One region of the Oceanobacter sp. 3_MG-2023 genome, then DNA from elsewhere that is predicted to be linked to it. Evidence: predicted binding sites of a transcription regulator. Region 1 holds the regulator's gene; each other region holds the start of a gene.
What was found. Region 1 encodes sigma-54, which starts transcription at its own class of promoters, with help from an activator protein. Its sites were predicted from a motif close to TGGCACNNNNNTTGCTNT; they were not measured.
Positions count from the first base shown of each region.

Region 2: a site for sigma-54 is predicted at 2,034-2,051, ahead of Q8W32_RS05580 (NarK family nitrate/nitrite MFS transporter). Genes of this name have one in related genera too.
Region 3: a site for sigma-54 is predicted at 2,599-2,616, ahead of Q8W32_RS04840 (pilin). Genes of this name have one in related genera too.
Region 4: a site for sigma-54 is predicted at 2,176-2,193, ahead of glnA (glutamate--ammonia ligase). Genes of this name have one in related genera too.

Region 1 is NZ_JAUYVX010000005.1:148,156-152,544, reverse strand. Features, by position in the region: gene rapZ (RNase adapter RapZ) at 1-332, opposite strand, end outside; gene ptsN (PTS IIA-like nitrogen regulatory protein PtsN) at 357-815, opposite strand; gene hpf (ribosome hibernation-promoting factor, HPF/YfiA family) at 819-1,121, opposite strand; gene Q8W32_RS06495 (RNA polymerase factor sigma-54) at 1,172-2,662, opposite strand; gene lptB (LPS export ABC transporter ATP-binding protein) at 2,791-3,516, opposite strand; gene lptA (lipopolysaccharide transport periplasmic protein LptA) at 3,513-4,049, opposite strand; gene lptC (LPS export ABC transporter periplasmic protein LptC) at 4,039-4,389, opposite strand, start outside.
Region 2 is NZ_JAUYVX010000004.1:205,770-210,158, forward strand. Features, by position in the region: gene Q8W32_RS05575 (NAD(P)/FAD-dependent oxidoreductase) at 94-1,389, opposite strand; gene Q8W32_RS05580 (NarK family nitrate/nitrite MFS transporter) at 2,232-3,698, shown strand; gene Q8W32_RS05585 (bifunctional protein-serine/threonine kinase/phosphatase) at 3,732-4,389, shown strand, end outside.
Region 3 is NZ_JAUYVX010000004.1:33,809-38,197, reverse strand. Features, by position in the region: gene Q8W32_RS04850 (TonB-dependent receptor) at 1-880, shown strand, start outside; gene Q8W32_RS04845 (hypothetical protein) at 938-2,215, shown strand; gene Q8W32_RS04840 (pilin) at 2,832-3,287, shown strand; gene Q8W32_RS04835 (pilin) at 3,396-3,848, shown strand; gene pilB (type IV-A pilus assembly ATPase PilB) at 3,946-4,389, shown strand, end outside.
Region 4 is NZ_JAUYVX010000002.1:129,434-133,822, forward strand. Features, by position in the region: gene Q8W32_RS02500 (alpha/beta hydrolase) at 1-552, opposite strand, end outside; gene glnA (glutamate--ammonia ligase) at 701-2,107, opposite strand; gene typA (translational GTPase TypA) at 2,489-4,309, shown strand.

The sequences.
Region 1 (4,389 bases):
TCATTGGTGAGGGGGTGTTTGCGACGGGTGGAGCTGAAGCGTTGTAGCAGGACTTCTTCGGTGGCATCCAGAAATACAATATCGACCTGGCGATACTGTCCGGGTAAGCAGGTCAGTACCTGGGTCAGCTGTTCCATGGCGTCGGGCAAATTACGCACATCGACACTGACAGCGACATTGGCGCGTTTTTCGGCGCTGTAGGGTAAATCCGCCAGTGCGGGCAACAGATCAACCGGCAGGTTGTCGATGCAATAAAAACCGAGATCTTCGAGCACGGCCAAAGCGCTGGACTTGCCTGAGCCAGAGCGGCCACTGATCACAACCAGGCGCATGATGCGGTCTCCGTATTGGTCTGGTTAGTGGTTGGCCAACGCTCGTTGGTACAGTTCCTGATCGCTGCTGGCACTACGCAATTGCTGACGGTAATCATTCTGACTGAAATTTTGCGCCAGTGTGGCGAGAATTTGCAGATGATCGTCCGTTGCTTCTTCAGGGACTAATAAAGCAAATACGAGGTCAACCGGTTGATGGTCAATGGCATCAAAATCGATGGCCTCTTGCAAGTGAAGTAACACGCCGACGGCTTGTTCGCATTGCCGTAAACGACAATGGGGGATTGCGATGCCTTCACCAATGCCAGTACTGCCCAGACGTTCACGTCCAAGCAGGCGTTCAAACACTTCGTCCGAACTGCTGCCGTCAACTTTTTCGGCAATCAGTCCGGCAAGAAACTCCAGCAATTTTTTTTTGCTGGTAATGGCGACGTCGGTACGGGTGCATTCTGGCAGTAGAATATCGGCAATCGCAATGCTCATAGGTCAACCTTGCCCGTGCTGTCGGGCAATCAGTTTTTCTTTGTGTTTCAGGAGTTGACGGTCCAGTTTGTCGGCCAGCAGATCAATGGCGGCATACATATCGTCGTGAGTTGAGGTGGCGTGAAAGTCAGCACCACTGGCATGCAGGGTGGCTTCTGCCTGTTGTCGGCCTTTTTCCAGGGTCAGTGTGATCTGGCCAGAAGTAATCGGGTCGACATGACGCTCAAGACGAACCAGTTTTTCCTTGACGTATGCTTCCATGGCTTCGGTCACTTCAACATGGTGTCCACTGATATTGATGCTCATAAACGGCTCCTTATCGCTCGCTTGTATCGAACAGAGATCGACGCTATCGGTCAGATCAATTGTTTCCGCTCATTGGAAGGCGGAATCATCATGGCTTCACGGTATTTGGCCACCGTGCGGCGTGCAACCTGAATGCCCTTGTCGCCCAGCACAATGGCAATTTTGTTATCACTCAGGGGTTTACGCGGATTTTCTTCGCTGATCAGTTTTTTGATCATGGCGCGAATGGCGGTGGATGAACATTCGCCACCGGCGTCAGTACTGACGTGGCTGGAGAAGAAATACTTCAGCTCGAAAATACCACGAGGTGTGTGCATGAATTTTTGCGTGGTGACCCGTGAAATGGTTGATTCATGCATACCAACGGCATCGGCAATATCATGCAATACCAGAGGTTTCATGGCTTCTTCGCCCTGTTCAAAGAAGTCGATTTGGTACTCGACAATTTTGGTGGCGACTTTCAGCAGGGTTTCGTTGCGGCTTTGCAGGCTTTTGATAAACCAGCGCGCTTCTTGCAAATGGTCTTTGAGGAAGGCGTTGTCGGCACTGCTGTCGGAACGTCGCACCAGTGAGGCGTAGTCGGAGTTGACACGCAGCTTGGGGGCGATATCCGGGTTAAGCTCAACACGCCATTCATCACGGATATTACGAACAATCACGTCCGGTACGACGTATTCTGACTGCTCGGAGCTGATATCAGCGCCCGGCTTGGGGTTGAGTTCTTTAACCAGACGCAGGACGGCTTTGAGGTCTTCTTCCTTGAGCCGGGTTTTGCGCATCAGGGTGGGGTAATCTTTACTGCCCAGCAGGGCGATGTAGTCGCCGATCACCAATTTGGCTTCTGCCAGCCAGGGTGTTTCGGCAGGTAGCTGGTTGAGCTGAAGAATCAGGCATTCACGCAGGTCGCGGGCAAAAACACCGGCGGGGTCAAACTGTTGCAAGCGTTTGAGGACGGCCTGGATTTCATCTTCTTCAACACCCAGTTCCGGGTCAATTGAACCGAGTATGTCGTCGATGGTGGTGTGCAGATAGCCATCGTCATCAACCCCGTCGATCAGCATGGTGGCGATCTCGCGATCGGTGTCACTCATGGGAGTCAGGTTCAGCTGCCATTCAAGATGATCTTGCAGGTCGTCTGTGGTGGCATGACGGGAGTCATAATCAAAGTCGTCATCGCCAACCGGGCCAGAGCCTGAGGAAACCCCGGCCGTGGTCTGGAACGTATCATCCCAGTTGCTATCGACTGGCAGATCATCTGGCATCTTGTCATCAGACCATTGCTCACCCAGTTCCTGGGTGTCGGCATCGGTCGTGGCCGCTGTTGCGGTGACTTCCCTTTCCTGATCTGCATTGGTTTGCTGTGCATCCGGGAAGTCGTCGTGCTCGGACTCTTCGAATTCCAGCATGGGGTTGGAGTCCAGGGCTTCCTGGATTTCCTGTTGCAGATCGAGGGTAGACAATTGCAGCAGTCGAATTGCCTGTTGCAGCTGAGGGGTCATGGTCAGCTGCTGACCCATTTTTAACTGAAGCGATGCTTTCATACAGCGTTATTATTCATCGGTTGTCGGCATGGTCTGTGCATTATACGCCAGCCTGTGAGACAGGGAATGCTTTTCATGGTGGCGAATGAAACAGCGCTGGGCATCATAGCCCTGCAAGCCGATAAGATTCAAAGATGGAAGTCATGACCAAGGTAGATAGCCCGAACCTGTTCGTTGGCGAGTACATCATCAGCGCTGCCTTCGGCAATTATGTGTCCACCGCCTACGATATAGGCTTTTTCACAAATTGCGAGAGTTTCGCGGACGTTGTGGTCAGTAATCAGTACGCCGATGCCACGTGCCTTGAGTTGACGAATGATATCCATAATGTCAGCGACCGAGATCGGATCAACACCGGCAAAGGGTTCATCCAGCAAAATAAAGGAGGGTTCGGCGGCCAGGGCGCGGGCTATTTCGACCCGTCGTCGCTCGCCACCAGACAGGGCCATGCCGAGGCTGGTACGAATGTGCTGAATGTGAAATTCATCCAGTAGCTGTTCCAGCTGTTGCTGACGTTGGGGTTTGTTCAGGTCTGACCGGGTTTCCATGATGGCCATGATATTGTCTTCGACGCTGAGTTTGCGGAAGATCGACGCTTCTTGTGGCAAATAGCCAATGCCTTTCTGGGCGCGGCCGTGCATGGGCAGATGGCTGATATCGTCATCATCGATACTGACACGCCCCTTGTCGGCTTGTACCAAGTTGACAATCATATAGAAACAAGTGGTTTTACCTGCGCCGTTAGGGCCCAGCAAGCCGACAATTTGTCCGCTGCTGACCGCCAGGGAAACGTCCTTGACGACTTCGCGGCCGTTATAGCTTTTGGCCAGATGTTCAGCCTTGAGCGTTTTCATGGTTGTACGTCCGTGTTGGGCTGGGGTTGGATAATCACTTGAATACGCTGGTTGTCGTCAGCGCCGCCAGTGCCACTGCCGGATGTTTCTGCGCCACTGGCTGAGACGGTTTCCTGTTCAATGTCATAACGGATCAATTCGCCACTGAAGAGGTTGTTTTCCTGACGCAAGGCGGCGTCTCCCTTGAAGGCAATTTCCTTGCGGTCGGCGTAAAAATCAATACGTTTGGCCGTTGCTCTGGTGATCGGTTTGTCGCTGCTGACCTGTTGCTGGTAGCGAGCCGGTTGACCTTCGGCAATCGCTTGTTTGAGCGCCTTGCCATCCAGTATCAGTGTCAGACGATCGGACTCGATGGTCAGTGTGCCTTGCTTTAGTACGACATCGCCTTCGTAGACGACCATACCAGTCTTGCGATCGAGTTCGGCGCGGTCGGATTCGATGATCATTTCTTGTTGCCAGTCTTCAGGCAAAGCCTCGACCGTGGTCGCCAAGACACTGCCAAAGAACAGCAGGGCGGTCAGTTTATTGTACATACCGGGTACTCACGTGTGCTTGAAGGTCGAGATGTTGGCGTTTGATATCCAGCGTCATACCTGTTGCATGGGTGATGTTATTGCCATGACGAATGATGACAGGTTCAGAGGTTGAAGCGGTGGCTGATGCGGGCTGGTAAAGCAACAGGCTGGTGGTGATGCTGAATGTATCAGCATTTTCTGCTGCCGTGGCCAGAGAGCGTACTTCCACCTGCTGGCTGAGTTCAACCTGGCTGTCGGTATCCATAATGCGGCCTGATTGAGCGCTGACTTGCCAGTGTTGCTGCGGGTCTGTTTGTGTCGTAATCACCGGGTTTTCCAGCCGGGTTTCCGATAATGA
Region 2 (4,389 bases), on a different contig from region 1:
TGAAAGCGCATGGATTCTGGATTCGCATATAAAGCGGTACGCTCGCCATGGCTGTCGGCAACGGCGAGTAATGGCTATGAGCGAAGCCAGCCCCTACGCATCAACCCTGTGTTGCAAACCGGCGGCGTTGTTATCGCAATATCCTTTGCCCAATATCAGGTTGGCGCGGATGGCACGGATATCAACCTGCTGGCTAAGCAGGTCAAAATACCAGTTGGAATCCAGTACATCGCCGACGCACAACACGCCGACAATACGCTGCTGCTGAATCACCAGTTTTTTATACACACCGGATGTCAGGTCTTGTAGCTGGATAACCTGATCGTGCCCTGTGGCTTCAAATTGCCCCATGCTGTGAATATCAACCCCTGAGACCTTGAGTTTGGTCAGATGCTGCTGTTCGGCGTAACGGGGTAAGGGAGATGCCAGAGGGGGGATGGCAGCCAGTCCTGCCGCGACGATTTTGGCCTGTTCCCAGATGGGGGCGACCAGGCCGTAGGTTTGTCCTTCAAATTCACAACATTCGCCCAGTGCATAAATATGGCTGTCTGAGGTTTGCATATGCGAGTTGACGCAGATACCACGGCGGGTGGTTATCCCGGCGGCGGCGGCAAGTTCCCGGTTGGGTAAAATACCGGTGGCAAATACGACCAGGTCGGTGTCGAGTCGGATGGTTGTGGTGTCGGTGTCTGGCTGGTTGCGCAGCCGGTAGTGCACGGCTGTGGCGCGGTTGGCGTTCAGGCTCAGGGATTGTGGTGAGACGCCGGTGCGTACATCGATGCCCCGTTGGGTCAGCTCCTCTTGCAAGATCGTGGCGGCGGTGGCATCCAGCTGGCGGTTCATCAGCACCGGGTTGCGGTGCATCAGTGTTACCTCTACGCCCTGGGCCTTGAGCCCGACTGCAGCTTCAACACCGAGCAAACCGGCCCCAATGACGGTGGCGTGTTTGAGGGTCGGCAGTGCTGCCAGCATGGCATCGACATCCGTCATGGTACGAAAGCCGAGTACGTTGTCGGGCTGGTCGCCGTCGGTTCCTGGCATGCTGGGAATGGCGGAGCGGGAGCCGGTGGCGATCAGGAGCGCTTGATAGTCGAAGTGCTGGCCAGTCGCGGTGACCACTTGCTGTAACTCTGTATCGATCCCGGTAACCGCGGTATTCAGGTGCACATGAATACGGCGCTGCTGATACCAGCTGGCATCGTGGGGAGTAATCGCTGCCAGGGTGGTTTCGTTGGCCAGCAAGGGTGACAGCATGATGCGATTGTAATGGCATAGATGCTCATCACTGAGTACGTGGATGGTATCGAACGGGTGGTCGGTGCCCAGTTCTTCCAGAACCCGGTTGGCGGCCATGCCGTTACCAATAATAACGAGACTATTGCTGTTCATATCATTTTTTTCGCATAAAAAAAGGCGCTCACCAGTCAACCTGGGAGCGCCTTTGCTATAGGGAATATGTGTGTCGATGTTGTGTGCCGTGATCTTCTTTGATCAGTCAGGAGGTTACCTGCGGCGTCGACGTGGTGGAATCAAAGCAGATTTTATGCCAGAGCGGGTGGATATCGGTCTCGGTATGGAGCCTGCCGATCTGCTCAACATGGGGGTATCTGTTGTGAGGTGGTCTTTCTGGGCAGCAAAATAATCAGCTATGACAGTAAGAAAGGTATCAGTAGCCTGATGTGGCAAAGAATGATTTCGCACTCAAATAGAACCTTACTGTGGTTTTTTGCCTGAAATCGGTGCGATAAAAAGGTGTTGGCAAGTATAAACAGCCGCGATTGGGGCACTGATGCAACAAAAAAGACCGCTGCCAAGGTCAACGCTCAGGCAGAGGTCATGCCGATTGACGGTGGAGACGATGGAACCGGGGGCTGATTTTTGTCGGGTCCGATGCATCGGCAATGATCATTGGCATTCTTCCTGCTTCGTTATTGGTTATTCGTCAGATTCGCAGCGTTGTGATCTGACACTTACGCAACGGCGCATTCAAAAAAACTGATCAGAGATCGATAGCCACCGGCTGTCGTTATCGCTGGGAAAGTAACTGCTGTTGCGTGTCTGTATGAGGTCTCGATAACTTATACACGGTGCCTGTTCTGCTACCGCTCCGGTGCAATAACTCCCTCTGTTTGTTTCTCCTGTCTTTTTGAATTCGTTGTATTGCCGTGCCGGTTATCTTTGCCGTCGTGGGGCGTGAGCTACTGTATGTATTATGGATCAGAGAGCATGTTATGAGCGCCGAACGTTTTAATCTGTTGTCGTTTACCGGCAAGATGAAAGTCCTCCACCTCAGTTGGATGGCATTTTTTATCACTTTTCTGGTGTGGTTTAACCACGCCCCGATGTTGCAGGCCATGGCTGCCAGCCTGGGATTGCAGCCTTCTGAAATCAAAACCTTGTTGATCCTGAACGTCGCGCTGACCATACCGGCGCGGGTCATTATCGGCATGCTGACCGACCGCTTTGGCCCTCGTATTGTGTATTCCGCCTTGTTGGCGGTGTGTTCGATTCCCTGTTTTATGTTTGCCCTGGCTGAGGACTTTACACAAGCCGCCATTGCCCGTTTTTTAATGGGCTTTATCGGTGCCGGTTTTGTGATTGGGATTCGTATTGTCAGTGAATGGTTTCCGGCGAATGAGCTGGGCACTGCCGAAGGTGTTTATGGTGGCTGGGGCAACTTTGGTTCTGCCGCCGCGGCCTTTTGTTTGCCGGTGATTGCGCTGTGGTTTGGCGGAGATGATGGCTGGCGGTATGCGATTGGTCTGACAGGGCTGATCAGTCTGTTGTTCAGCGTGGTGTATTACCAGAACATTACCGATACCCCCAAGGGCGCGACCTATTTCAAACCCAAACACATGGGAGCAATGGAAGTGACCAGCCAGGGAGATTTCTTCTTGTTGCTGATCATGAAAGTGCCGATGTATGCCGCTATGGCGCTGCTGGCCTGGAAGTTATCGCCTGCTGGAGTGAGCATGTTGTCCGAGACCACGGCGCTGATGTGTTATATCGGTTTGGTGCTGCTGTACGCCTATGAGGTATCACACGTCTGGAAAGTGAACAAAACCGTCTTTAGCGAAGCCGTGCCTGAGATGCATCGGTATGAGTTCAGGCAGGTGGCGGTATTGAATATTCTCTACTTCGCCACGTTTGGTTCCGAGCTGGCGGTGGTGTCCATGTTGCCGCTGTTTTTTGCCGAAACCTTTGATCTGTCGCCGGTGATCGCCGGTATGGTGGCGTCTGCCTATGCCTTTATGAATCTGATGTCGCGCCCGGGAGGCGGCTGGTTATCTGACAAGTTTGGCCGTAAACCGACCTTGTTGATTCTGACCGCGGGTCTGGCGGTGGGCTATCTGGTGATGGGAATGGTGGATAGCGAATGGCCGGTCTGGTTGGCGGTAGTGGCAGCCATGGTGTGTTCTTTCTTTGTGCAATCGGGGGAAGGGGCTGTGTTTGCGGTGGTGCCGCTGATCAAGCGTCGTTTGACTGGCCAGATTGCCGGTATGACAGGGGCGTATGGTAACGTTGGAGCGGTTACCTATCTGACGATCTTGTCGCTGGTGGAATACTCGACTTTCTTTATGGTGATTTCAGGCACGGCGGTGGTGGGTTTTATTGCTCTGTTGGCAATGAAAGAACCCAAGGGCCATATGGCTGAAGTAAACGACGATGGCACTGTCGAAATGATCAGTGTGAACTGATGTTGATCAAAACGATCCTGGACCTGAGCCATTATGAGTAGCAACACATTAGACATCCAGTTTGGTGGTGTCACTACCGCTGGTACCAAGGTGCTCAACCAGGATGCGTTTGCGCTTTATCAGCCGACCTTGTCAGCCGTCAAATACAAGGGCATCGGAGTCTGTATTGCTGATGGCGTCAGTTGCAGTGATAACGCGCAGCAGGCCAGCGCCACCAGCGTGACGCATTTTTTGCAGGATTATTACAGCACACCAGACAGCTGGGATGTCAAAACCGCTGCCGCCCGAGTGCTGTCGGCGCTGAATGCCTGGCTATTCCATCATGGCCAGCAGGCCAGTGCCCGGCACAATGGTTTGGTCACGACCTTTAGCGGCATGGTGCTTAAGTCCCGCACGGCCCACCTGTTTCATGTCGGCGACAGCCGGATTTATCACTGGCGAGAGGGGGTGCTGGAACCGCTCACTCGTGATCATGTACACAATAGCCAGGGTGGCTCGGCCTTGTCCCGGGCGTTAGGGATGGACTCCCGTCTGGAAGTGGACTATCTGACCTGTGATCTGCAGGTTGGCGATCAATTATTGCTCACCACGGATGGTGTTCACGGGTTTGTCAGTCATGAGCAGCTGCAACAAGCCATGGCGAGCGTTGGAGCGGATACGCGCCAGCATCAGATTGAGCATATTTGTCGAG
Region 3 (4,389 bases), on a different contig from region 1:
CCACCACCAGCAAAACAGCCTGTTGCAAACCAGCGCTACCGATAGCAGCGACAGCGACAACACCCATCAGCAGCAGTCCTGGACCTCCGGGTTGGTCAGCCTGAAACAATACTGGCTCAGCGATACCGGCAACGGCCAGCTGCAACTAAGCTGGAAACAGGCACTCAGAATACCCAGTTTGTATGAACGCTTCGGCAACCGCGGCCTGACCCGGGGCAACGACGACCTTCAACCAGAGCAAAGCCAAACACTGTCGTTAAACATCAGCTGGAGCGGAGACTGGCAACAACGCCCCCAGCAGCTCAGCCTCAACCTGTTCCACCGCCAACTGGAAAACGCCATCGTCGCCGTGTATGACCCCTCAACCGGGGCTGGTCGCTATGAAAATACCAGTGATGCCACCATGGCCGGGCTGGAATGGCAGCTGCACAGTCAGCTCAACCGCCCTGTGACCGCAGCACCCGCAACAGAGAGCCTGGGGATGTGGCAATTGCAGCTGGCAGGCAGCCATTACCAAAGCCAGAGCAGCAGCGATATCGTTGGCTTTGATAACAAATACTTGCCCGGCATCTATCACCTGCGGCTGATTGCCGGATTACTCTGGCAATCCTCCATGACCACCCGGCACCACAGTATCGATCTCCATGCCGAGCTGGCTGACGACCTCTACCTCGACCGCTACAACAGCGTACCCGGGGATCAACGTCGCCTCTGGAACATCCATTACGGCTACCAATGGCCAGTGCCATCCAGACCGTCACTACTGCCGACCCACGCCGGTTTGCGGATTAACAACCTGTTTAATCACAGTTTTAACGACTTCAGTGGGCGCCCGGCTCGTGGCCGGGAATGGACACTGTACCTGAGCTACTCGCTTTGAATATTCATATCACCAGCAACCAACAAGTTTGCCAAACGACACCCAAGGAATTTTGTTATGCCTAACCGTCTGCCTGATCACCCAACAACATTATCCCGCACCTGTTTGTCCCCGTTCAGCACCGCCGGACTGCTTCTCTCTGCGACCCTGATGCTGAGTGGCTGTGCCGGTGACGACGACGACGCCCAACCCATTGCAGAAGGAGCCTATGCGGTACAAACCACCGCTGCCGACTACAGCAGTGGCCATGTTGCCATCGGCAATATCACCGGCGACCGCAGCGTCCAGCAACAATTATTCAGCGACACCAACACCAACTACACCATCACCAGCGAAGCCAACTGGCTATACCGGATTGGCCAATATTACGTCGATACCATCAGCCGCTACGACGCCACCGCCAGCCTCAGCAGCCCGGAATGGACCTACACCACCAACGATGATGGCGACAGCAGCGCCAACGTCTATACCCTGGTACATCAGGACGACCAATACGGCTGGCTGATGCGTTACGGCGCGGAAACAGCCTGGAAAGTCGACACCACCGCCAGCAGCGAAGACGACTTCAAGGTCGATACCATCGACTTGTCCGATTACAGCGTCAGCGGTTACAGCACCACACCGGGGATGGTCGATGCCGCCATCGACAACAACCAACTGTTTGTTCTGACCCAGCGTTACGGCTATGACGGCAACAACACCGCCTACGTCGTGGTGTACGACCTCGACACCCTTATTGAAATTGATACCGACACCAGCACCGATGGCCTGAAAGGCATTCCTCTGACCGTGACCAATCCCACCAGCATGGAACTGCTTAATGGCCAGCTGTATATCGCTGCCCGTGGTGACTACGACGACAATAGCGGCGGCGTCGATGTCATCGATACCACCACCTATGCGATCAGCAATATCATCGATGGCACCACCTTCGCCGATTTGAACGACACCAGCGTCTCACCGGCACAGTACTACCATGTCAAAGACATCACTGTTGTCAGCGAAGACAAGGCCTACGTCAATATCAATGTTGAAGCCGGATGGAGCACTGTTGCCAGCTACCTGTATGAAATCAGCCCCAACAGCAGCAGCGACCCGGTTGCCATTGATATCAACAGCCTGATGGCCAGCAACGTCAGCGACCCGGAAGACAGCTATACCCTCGGCGATATCACCCTGGATGAAAACCAGCGCCTGTGGGTCGGTATCACCAACGCTACCCAGCCTGGCCTGCTGGTGCTGGATACCGACACCAACAGTGTCAACGGTGACTTTATCAACCTCGATCTGGTGCCTGCCTCAATCACTTTCCTGACGGATGAAGTGTCCGAGTAATACCTTTTGTCTGAGCCGTGGGGGCCGGCGCTGCCCGTACCCCACATCCCTCACTCTCCAAAACCCCCAAAACCCCAGCCATATCCATCCGTGCCCGCTACCTGCACCCTTTTCTCCCTGGTGACCTGCCCCGTCCGTGCCCAAACCGGCCCTGTCCGTATCCTTTGACGGTATCCATCAGGCCCACACATCAAGACCACAAAAGTCACTACCGCCAATATGGCCAGATATATCTGACAACCACATACCCGAGTGACAATATTTGTCACATTGTACTCAACTGGATACCCCGTTTTTCTGCAAGGCAGGCGATTCAATCAACGCCCACCGATGGTTTAGCGAACCAGGTCACATAAACCTGTTTATTTCAGCCAAAATATACTTGGCACGATATTAGCTTGATATTCTATGTATGCGTATCCAGTGATAGACGCACAGAAGCCAGTGGCTTGAGTCCGGGAAGACCCCCTCTTCAATTTCCCGAACTCACCAAGTGCTTCGACAACGAAGTGTTGGGATGTTTTGGGATGTTTCCCATGGCAAAACCCCTCATAATAGTCATCGCATAACACGTGTAATATTGCACAACCCTAAAATTTTGAGAGTGGAGACTTCCATGAAAACGATGCAAAAAGGTTTTACCCTGATTGAATTGATGATCGTAATTGCGATCATCGGTATTTTGGCCGCTGTGGCGATTCCTCAGTATCAGGATTATATCCTGCGTACTGAAGCCACCAACTCCCTGTCGGCTGCACGCCCACTGCAGTTGTCAGTTAGTGAATACGCCGCACGTTACTCTGCACTGCCTACTGACTGCGCTGCACTGACTGCTTACACTGGTGTGTCTTGTACTGCTACCGAGCACGCAGCTGGTAATGTTGCCTCAATTGCAGTGGGTAGCAAAGGCGTACTGACCATTACTTTTGGCGCAACAACTGCCGGTGTTCCAGCCGATATCGCTGGGGACGCCTATACTCTGACACCTACCCGTGCTTCTGCTAACGGTTCTGTTACCTGGGCTTCTGCTGTTGACTCTCTCGACGCCAAATACCTGCCACGTGTGAACTAAAACACCTGAGCAGTCAAAGGCCCGCTTCGGCGGGCTTTTTTATAGGCTACGCTTGAGTTTATGAGACTTTCATCACACGTAAACCCTCTATCAACGTCAGGAATTTATATGAAAACAATCGCCGCTGGTTTTACCCTGATTGAGTTGATGATTGTTATCGCGATTATTGGCATTCTCGCCGCAGTCGCCATCCCCCAATACAACGAATATATCCTGCGCACCGAAGCCACTCGCTCCCTGCATGTGCTGCGGCCATTACAATTACAAGTCACCGAATACGCCTCCCGTTTTTCGGCCCTGCCCACCACCGCCGCGGCGCTCACCACGCACTTTGGTATCTCCGATGTGCCAGAAGACCACGGTGCCAGCAATGTGGAATCCGTTACAATCGGTGCCAACGGTCTGCTCACCGCCCAATTTGGTTCGGTTGCCGATGGTGTTCCCGTTGATATTGCGGGCAAGACCTATTCCATCAAGCCAGACCGGAGTTCTGCAGGCCAAATCAGCTGGTCAGCCATTGCCGGTACGCTGGAATATAAATATCTGCCACGAATGAATTAAAACTGTTTACCAGTCGTTGTCTTTCATATCCTGATACTGGTACAGAACGTATGGCTTTGATATGTTGCAACAAGGTTTTTTAAAGAGTATCAATGACATGGCCGTTCTGACTGGCATTTCGAAACGACTGGTTGAACACAACCTGCTCTCACGAGAACAAGCAGAAGAATTGCTGCTTGATGCTCGCGAGAAGAAGACCGGTTTTATCGCCACCGTCGCGGATTCGGGCAAGCTCTCTACCTCAATACTGGCCACGGTGACCGCAGAAGAGTTTGGCTTGCCGGTTATGTCTCTGGATGCTTACGACCTGGAAGTGATGCCACAGGAACTGCTGAGCGGCGAACTGATAGCCAAATACCGTGTTATCCCGTTAATGGTCAGAGGCACGCGCCTGTTTGTTGCCCAGAGTGACCCCTCTCAAATCCAGGCCATCGATGAGATCAAGTTCAGCACCGGCATGACGGTTGAACCTGTGATTGTTGAGCATGATGTATTACACCGCTTGATTGAAAAAATCGCCGCAGCCAATGACTCCAGTATG
Region 4 (4,389 bases), on a different contig from region 1:
CAACGGGGCCAGCAGCCAGACCAGCAACGGCCCGGACTGACCGGCTACCGGGTGGCGCTTGAGCAGATAGCTGGCCAGAATCGCTCCCCCGGTACTCTGACCGGCAGCCAGCCAGGGCAACGCCGGCAGCTGCTGTTTAGCCTGCTGGAACACATCGGCAAACACGGTTTCATACTGATCAAAATCGTCGATTCTGGCTGCCTCACCACTCGACAAGCCATGCCCCGGCAAGTCGAATGCCACCAGGTTCAGGCGCTGGGCCCGGCAAAACCCAATCAGGCTGCCATACAGCCCGACATGGTCATAATAGCCGTGCACCAGAATAAGATTGGCCACCGCGTCAGGACAAGTCCAGTACTGCAGCGCAATATCAAAACCGGCACTTTCCAGCTTGCCCATGCGGTGCTGTCCGGCTTCAACATCGGGTAACCGATAATACTGCCGATACGCCTGTGTCAATGCCTCAGGAGCCGACGGCTGCCAACGGATACGCCAGTCAGGCAGGGCATTCCGGAGCGGATATGAATTCCATAATTCTTTGGTTGTTTTCACCACGCCGATCCTCTTGCGTCTAACACCATAGTCCTCAGCAGCCATAGCGCCATGTCTTTATTTGGTGGTGGCTGCAAACAACAATAGTAAGCCACAAAAAAAGGCCGCCGAAGCGACCTTTCCTTATGACAACCCGTTCATCCGAAGATTAAACGGAGTAGTACATATCGAACTCAACCGGGTGAGTGGTATGTTCAACGCGGTAAACATCTTCCATTTTCAGGTCGACGTAAGCTTCGATCATATCTTCAGTGAATACACCACCAGCTGTCAGGAAGTCGCTGTCAGCTTTCAGGCTGTCCAGGGCTTCACGCAGGCTGCCACACACTTGTGGGATAGCTGCGGCTTCTTCAGCAGGCAGGTCGTACAGATCCTTGTCTGCTGCATCGCCAGGGTGCAGTTTGTTTTTGATGCCGTCCAGGCCAGCCATCAGCATGGCTGCGAATGCCAGGTATGGGTTGGCAGTCGGATCAGGGAAACGGGCTTCGATACGCTTGCCTTTAGGAGACGCAACGTAAGGAATACGGATAGAAGCAGAACGGTTACGGGCAGAGTATGCCAGCATGACCGGGGCTTCGAATCCAGGAATCAGACGCTTGTAGGAGTTGGTTGACGGGTTGGTGAACGCGTTCAACGCTTTGGCGTGCTTGATGATACCGCCAATGTAGTACAGAGCTGTTTCGCTCAGTCCTGCATAAACGTCACCGGCAAACTGGTTTTCACCATCTTTCCAGAAAGACTGGTGCACGTGCATACCGGAACCGTTGTCACCAACGATTGGCTTCGGCATGAAAGTAGCTGTTTTGCCATAAGCAGCGGCAACGTTGTGCACGATGTATTTCATCATTTGCACTTCGTCGGCTTTTTTCACCAGCGTGTTGAATTTAACACCGATTTCGTTCTGGCCGGCGTTTGCTACTTCGTGGTGATGTACTTCAACGTCCAGACCAATAGCCATCATGGTGTTACACATGGCAGCACGGATGTCGTGGTGGCTGTCGACTGGAGGAACAGGGAAGTAACCGCCCTTGACGCGTGGACGGTGACCCAGGTTGCCGCCTTCGGTAACGGCTTCAGTTGCCCAGGCACCTTCGTCAGAATTGATTTTGTAGAAGTTGCCGGTCATGTCCTGGCCCCAGCGAACATCATCAAACATGAAGAATTCTGGCTCTGGACCAAAGAAGGCAGTATCACCCAGACCAGTAGACTTCAGGTATTCTTCAGCGCGCTTGGCCACAGAACGGGGATCGCGCTCATAGCCTTGCATGGTGCTAGGCTCAATAATGTCGCAACGCAGAACCAGCGTTGCATCTTCAGTGAAGGGGTCCATGAAAGGCGTGGTGTCATCCGGCATCAGGATCATGTCGGATTCGTTGATGCCTTTCCAGCCGGAGATGGATGAGCCATCAAACATCTGGCCATTTTCGAAGAATTCTTCGTCGACATAGCTGGCAGGAATGGTTACATGCTGCTCTTTACCTTTGGAATCGGTAAAACGCAGGTCAACCCACTTAACGTCATTTTCTTTGATCAGATTCAGAGTGTTCTCTGACATTTACTTATCTCCAGATGCTGTTTCATATCCGATAATGGGGTCCAGCCCCTGCTACCATGCCCGAAAAAGGAGCAATTCGCGTGCCATTTAGAGGCATGCAAAAAACCTCACGGTATTCAGGGTATATCCGATCCCATAATCGTCTTTTTTGCACACTTCAGGTGCCTTACAAGCAAAATAGAACCATATTGGTGCATTTTGCTTGATTTTATATGACCCCAGTCAGACTGCGTGCCCGTTAGAGGTTCATACAACCAGTTTCCAATATCCACGCCTACATTAATAGCGCTTTTCTTATAATGAAATTGACATCACGCATCGATCCGAAGTCAGGTATAATCGGCCGCCAATTTTGCACAAACTTTAACCAAGGCTTTTGTTGTGATCGACAATCTCAGAAACATCGCCATTATTGCTCACGTTGACCACGGTAAAACTACCCTGGTCGATAAACTGCTGGAGCAATCCGGCACCCTGGATCGTAAAGACCAAGGTGGCGAGCGAGTCATGGACTCGAATGATCAGGAAAAAGAACGCGGTATTACCATTCTGGCGAAAAACACTGCTATTCGCTGGAACGACTACCGAATCAACATCGTCGACACACCAGGACACGCCGACTTCGGTGGCGAGGTTGAGCGTGTGATGTCCATGGTAGATTCCGTCTGCCTGCTCGTCGATGCCGTCGACGGCCCGATGCCACAAACCCGTTTTGTTACCCAAAAAGCGTTTGAGCGTGGTCTGCGTCCTATCGTGGTGATCAACAAGATCGACCGCCCTGGCGCTCGCCCTGACTGGGTAATGGACGAGATCTTTGATCTGTTCGACCGTCTCGGTGCCACCGATGAACAGCTCGACTTCCCGGTTATCTACGCCTCCGCCCTGAACGGTATCGCCGGTACAGATCCGGATGATATGGCCGAAGACATGACGCCACTGTTCCAGATGATCGTCGACCATGTAACCCCTCCACCTGTCGATCTTGATGGCCCGTTCCAGATGCAAATCTCGGCACTGGACTACGACAGCTTCGTCGGTGTTATCGGTGTTGGCCGTATCTCCCGCGGCAAGCTCAAGCCAGGTACTGACATTCAGCTGATTTCTGCTGAAGGCAAGATCCGCAAGGGCCGCTTGCTGGAAGTAAAAGGTTTCCACGGTCTGAACCGGGTTGCCGTTGAAGAAGCCTCCGCTGGTGACATCGTCTGTGTTTCCGGTATTGAAGGCCTGAACATTTCCGATACCCTGTGTGCGGTCGGTCATGTTGAAGCCCTGCCTGCCCTGACCGTCGACGAACCAACAGTCAGCATGACCTTCCAGGTCAATGACTCACCGTTCGCCGGTAAAGAAGGCAAGTACGTTACTTCACGTAATATCAAGGACCGTCTCGACAAAGAGCTGATCCACAACGTGGCATTACGTGTTGAGCCGGGCGACAGCCCTGAGAAGTTCAAGGTTTCTGGTCGTGGCGAGCTGCATTTGTCGGTACTGATTGAAACCATGCGTCGCGAAGGCTTCGAAATGGCCATCGGCAAGCCCGAAGTGGTCCAGAAAATCGTCGACGGCGAGCTGCAAGAACCATACGAACAAGTGGTTATCGACGTTGAAGACGAGCACCAGGGTTCCATCATGGAAGAGATGGGCAACCGTCGCGCCGAGATGACCAATATGGTACCGGATGGCAAGGGTCGCACCCGTCTTGAGTTCATCATGCCAGCACGGGGCCTGATCGGCTTCCGTTCGCAGTTCATGACCATGACCTCTGGCTCCGGCATCCTGACCAACGTGTTTGATCACTACGGTCCTGTGCTCAGCAGCCTGGGTTCTACTCGCCACAACGGCGTACTGGTCTCCATGGTACCGGGCAAGGTACTGGGCTATGCCCTGTTCACCCTGCAAGAACGTGGTCGCCTGTTTGTAGCCCCAAGCCTGGAAGTCTACGAAGGCATGATCATTGGTCTGCACAGCCGCGACAACGACCTGGTGGTTAACCCGACCAAGGCCAAGCAGCTGACCAACGTCCGTGCTTCCGGTACTGATGAAGCCATTAACCTGACCCCTCCAGTCCGTCACACGCTGGAACAGGCTCTGGAATTCATCGAAGAAGATGAACTGGTCGAAGTGACTCCTACCAGCATTCGTCTGCGCAAGAAATTGCTGACTGAAAATGAACGCAAGCGCTCCAAGCCGAAAAAAACAGCCTGATCTCATAACCGGCCTTCAAATGCCGGTTTATGCGCCAGACTGAACGATAAAAAGCCCGTTTGAGGAAACTCAAACGGGCT